2 regions of the Bradyrhizobium sp. BEA-2-5 genome follow, and region 1 is predicted to be linked to the other one. Evidence: predicted binding sites of a transcription regulator. Region 1 holds the regulator's gene; the other holds the start of a gene.
The links. Region 1 encodes PhoB, which activates phosphate uptake and scavenging genes when phosphate is short. Its sites were predicted from a motif close to TGTCATNNANCTGTCAT; they were not measured.

Region 1 (2,394 bases):
CCATGGGTTCTGAACATACCGCAAAGGCTTTCGATACCGACCTCCAGGAACTCACGCGCCTGGTCGCCGAGATGGGCGGCATCGCCGAGCGCATGATCGTCGATTCCGTCGACGCGCTGATCCGCCGCGACGTCACGCTCGGTCAGCGCGTCGTCGCCGCCGACATCGAGATCGACAATCTGCAGCGCAACATCGAGGAGCGCGCCGTGCTCACCATCGCCCGCCGCCAGCCGATGGCCGTCGATCTGCGCGAGATCGTCGGGGCCATGCGCGTTGCGACCGACCTCGAGCGGATCGGCGATCTCGCCAAGAACATGGGCAAGCGTGTCGCCGCGCTGGAGACCGACTTCCACCCGCTCAAGCTGTTCCGCGGCCTGGAGCACATGACCGACCTCGTGCAGCAGCAGGTCAAGTCGGTGCTGGACGCCTATGCCGCGCACGATCTGCCGGCGGCGATGGCGGTGTGGAAGGGCGACGAGGAAGTCGACGCCATCTGCACCTCGCTGTTCCGCGAACTCCTCACCTACATGATGGAGGATCCGCGCAACATCTCGTTCTGCATCCATCTGATGTTCTGTGCCAAGAACATCGAGCGGATCGGCGACCACGCCACCAACATCGCCGAGACCGTGTTCTACATGATCGAGGGCCAGGCGATCACCGACAAGCGGCCGAAGGGCGACATGACGACCTTCGCCACGACGGTGCCGGGCAGCTGAGGCTTGATCGGCAAGCGCGGAACCGGATTGTCCTTCGACAACTCGTTTCCGCGGGGACTATGCTCAAGGAAGTAAGCGTTTCGGTTTGCGTCTGGGCAACGGATCACCACAGAGAAAGAACTTAAACCGATGAGCGCACGCATTCTGGTAGTCGAAGACGAGGAAGCGCTGACGACGCTGTTGCGCTACAATCTCGATGCGGAAGGCTATGACGTCGAGACGGTGATGCGCGGCGATGATGCCGACACCCGCCTCAAGGAGCACATTCCCGATCTGATCGTGCTCGACTGGATGCTGCCGGGCCTGTCGGGCATCGAGCTGTGCCGGCGGCTGCGCACCCGTCCCGAAACCAAGCAGCTGCCGATCATTATGCTGACCGCGCGCGGCGAGGAAAGCGAGCGGGTGCGGGGACTTGCGACCGGTGCCGACGACTACATCGTCAAGCCGTTCTCGGTGCCGGAGCTGCTGGCCCGCGTGAAGGGCCTGCTCAGGCGCGCCAGCCCCGAGCGGCTCGCCACCGTGCTCGCCTATGGCGATATCGAGCTCGACCGCGACAAGCGCCGCGTGGCGCGTTCGGGCCGGCCGATCGATCTCGGCCCGACCGAATACCGTCTGCTGGAGTTCTTCCTGGAGCATCCCGGCCGCGTGTTCTCGCGCGAGCAGCTGCTCGACAGCGTCTGGGGCCGTGACATCTACATCGACGAGCGCACTGTCGACGTCCACATCGGCCGCCTGCGCAAGCTGCTCAATCTCGGCCGCGAGCAGGATCCGATCCGCACCGTCCGTGGCGCCGGTTATGCGCTGGACGATCGGTTTGCGAAGGCGGAGCCGCAGCCGTAACGGCCACAACTAGTGCGCAATTGCGCACGGGAGCCGGCAACTGTTATGTCGGCTTGGTCTGCAGGTAGGGCTTTCTGTCGCGCATCATGGCGTTGAGGACCGTTAGGAGCTTCCTGGCGACGGCAATGAGAGCGAGCTTGGCTGGTTTGCCGACCTGTCGCAGCCGCGCGTAGAAGGCCTTGAATGGATCGGCCCGACGAACCGCGTTCAGAGCCGCCATATAGAGGGCGTCACGAACGCGCTTTCGGCCGCCGGCGATCTTGCGTTTTCCACGGAAGGCGCCGCTGTCGACGTTGAAGGGGGCAAGGCCCGCGAGCGCGGCGATCTGCTTCGCTCCAACATGTCCAAGTTCCGGCATCTTCGCGATCAGCTGCATGCAAGCCACGGGACCCACGCCCGGCAGTGAGCGCATCAACCGCGCATCGTCCGCGATCTCCGGCTCGGCCTTGGTCAATGCGTTGATATCGGCCTCGATCTCGGCGATCTCGCCGTCGAGAACCTCAATGAGCCGACTGATCCGTTCGGCCATGGCGCGGTCGTCGGCCTCGCTGCGCCGGTTCTTCTCCTGCGCGCGCATGAGAACCAGTTGGTCCCGCCGTTTTGCAAGCCCTGCCAAAGCGTTGCGGGCGGGATTGGCGGCCCGCTCGGTTGCCGGCTGCATGACCCGGCCAAAGGCCGCCAGCATCCGTGCATCGATCGGATCGGTTTTGGCAAGTTGGCCGCTGGCCCGCGCAAAATCGCGAGCTCGAGCCGGATTGATCCGAGCGAAGCGGACACCGGCCTGGCTTAGGGCCTCGCGAAGCGCGAGGTCATAGGCGCCCGTGGCCTCGAAGAC
Region 2 (2,394 bases), 550 kb from region 1:
CCTCGCAGGGCTGCTCCTCCTGCCCGCCCGCCGACCAGATCATCGGCGATCTCTCGAAAGACCCCTCGATCATCGCGTTGAGCATGCCGATCGACTATTGGGACTATCTCGGCTGGAAAGACACGCTGGCGGACTCGCGCTTCTCTGCACGGCAGCGTGCCTATTCGCGCATGCGCGGCGACCGCGAGGTCTACACGCCGCAGGCCGTCGTCAACGGCTCCACGCATGTCATCGGCAGCGACCGCGCCAGCATCGAGAGCGCGATCAAGGACACCGAGAAGGGCGGCAGCGTGATGTCGGTGCCGGTGACGATGACGCTGACCGGCAAGCAGATCAATGTGTCGGTCGCCGCATCGAAGTCGCCCGCGGTCTCGCACGGCGAGGTCTGGATCTGCTCGATCGCCAAGTCGGTGCCGATCGCGATCACCCGTGGCGAGAATCGCGGACAGCAGGTCACCTATCACAACGTGGTGCGCAACCTGCTCAAGGTCGGCGACTGGACCGGTTCGTCCGGGAGCTGGACCGTGCCGCTGGAGAACATCACGCGTGACGGTGTCGATGCTGCTGCGGTGTACGTCCAGGACGGCAACCGCGACAAGCCGGGCCCGATGCTCGGCGCTGCCTTCACCTCGCTTCACTAGCGCCTCGCCACAATAAGGCGCGATAAGCTGGCTTCGGCCAGTCGCGTCGCTGGCCGCACGCATGTTGTCGTCAGCCGCGCATGGCGACAAACCTGCATTCAGTGATTTGCCGAAAGGAAGGCGCCGGGGCTTTGCGCGCGTCTCGCTTGCGCAGGCCCCAAAACAAAAAGGACCAACTTTCGTTGGCCCAGTGTTGGGATTTGACTCCCCTGCGAACAGGCCCGATCCCGACGACCCCGGGGGGCTGGGGGCTGAGGAATCCGGAACCGAAAGGACCGGGTCAACGCAGGGTTTCCTTTTCGCAGGGCAGCGGGGCGGGCGATGGGCGGAAGTGGGGCAGCAATATGATTCCGCTAACGTTCCCGTGACTCTGCGGTTTTCCGGACAATCCGCCGCGCGCGGCGGTGGTTAAGGCCCGGTTGCATTGCGATTGGCCCCTTGCGGGCCCCCTCGCTTAGCGCGATCATGTCACTCTCGTGACGATCCCGAACAGGGGCCTTCGGAACCCGATCGTCACCGAGGTGACAGGAGGCGCTCGATGAGTTTGATCTCGGAGGACACTGATCCGAGCGGGAGTCGTGCCGCGGCGCGCACCGCCGCCGCGACCCCTCAGCCCAACCGCGTGACATTCAATCGACTTGAGCTGCACCGGATTCTCAATCTCTACGGCCGCATGGTTGCCGACGGCGAATGGCGCGACTACGCCATCGACTTCCTGAAGGACCGCGCCGTGTTCTCGGTCTATCGCCGCGCCTCGGAGGTGCCGATCTATCGCATCGAGAAGGACCCGCGGCTCGCGCGCAAGCAGGGCATGTACAGCGTGATCTCGGCGACCGGGCTGATCCTGCGCCGCGGCCATGAGCTCGAGCGGGTGCTGCTGGTGATCGATCGGAAGCTGGCGGTGGTTTAAGCGCGTTCGCGCGACCCGTTGGTCCATCCGGGCTACTCACGTTCCAACCTCCCCTTGAAAAGGGGAGGTCGCTTTGCTCGCCAAAGCAAAGCGGGCGGGGATATTCTCCCTCCACATACGCCGTCGTCTGCGGCTGACCCCCATCCCGACCTTCCCCCTTTCAGCGGGGAGGAGAAGAAACCGTAGCGCGGATGAAGCGCACGCAATCCGGGGCCGGTCTCTCCAAAGACTTACCCGGACGCTCCATCCGGGCTACGCCGCATTTTGCCTCGCGCAAAAGAAAAGCCCCGGCCGTGTGGCCGGGGCTTGGACTGCAAGGTTTGATCGATCGGCTCGCTCGAGGCGCTTACTCGCGCTGGCCGAGCAGCTGCAGCAGCAGCGTGAACAGGTTGATGAAGTTCAGGTACAGCGACAGCGCGCCGGTGATGGCCGCACGCTCTGCGATGTCACCGCCGGCCGAGGCGTAGCCGTAGATGTAGTCGTTCTTCAGCCGCTGGGTGTCCCAGGCGGTGAGGCCCGAGAACACCAGCACGCCGACCACCGACACGATGAACTGCAGCATCGAGCTGGCCAGGAACAGGTTCACCAGGCTGGCGAGGACGATGCCGATCAGGCCCATGAACAGGAACGAGCCCATCCCGGTGAGGTCACGCTTGGTGGTGTAGCCGTACAGGCTCAGCGCACCGAAGGTGGCCGCGGTGATGAAGAACACCCGCACGATCGAGGTGTGCGTGAACACCAGGAAGATCGACGACAGCGAGATGCCCATCAGCGCCGAGAACACCCAGAACAGGATCTGGGCGGTCGAGGGGGCGAGACGGTTGATGCCCGCCGAGATCACGA

Region 2: the regulator PhoB is predicted to act here: its motif matches at 1,107-1,123, upstream of RX327_RS02050 (DUF2794 domain-containing protein).

The regions. Positions count from the first base shown of each region.
Region 1 is NZ_CP136629.1:985,044-987,437, forward strand. Features, by position in the region: gene phoU (phosphate signaling complex protein PhoU) at 3-719, shown strand; gene phoB (phosphate regulon transcriptional regulator PhoB) at 849-1,559, shown strand; gene RX327_RS04485 (IS110 family transposase) at 1,603-2,394, opposite strand, start outside.
Region 2 is NZ_CP136629.1:432,336-434,729, forward strand. Features, by position in the region: gene RX327_RS02045 (DUF1223 domain-containing protein) at 1-641, shown strand, start outside; gene RX327_RS02050 (DUF2794 domain-containing protein) at 1,180-1,551, shown strand; gene RX327_RS02055 (Bax inhibitor-1/YccA family protein) at 1,898-2,394, opposite strand, start outside.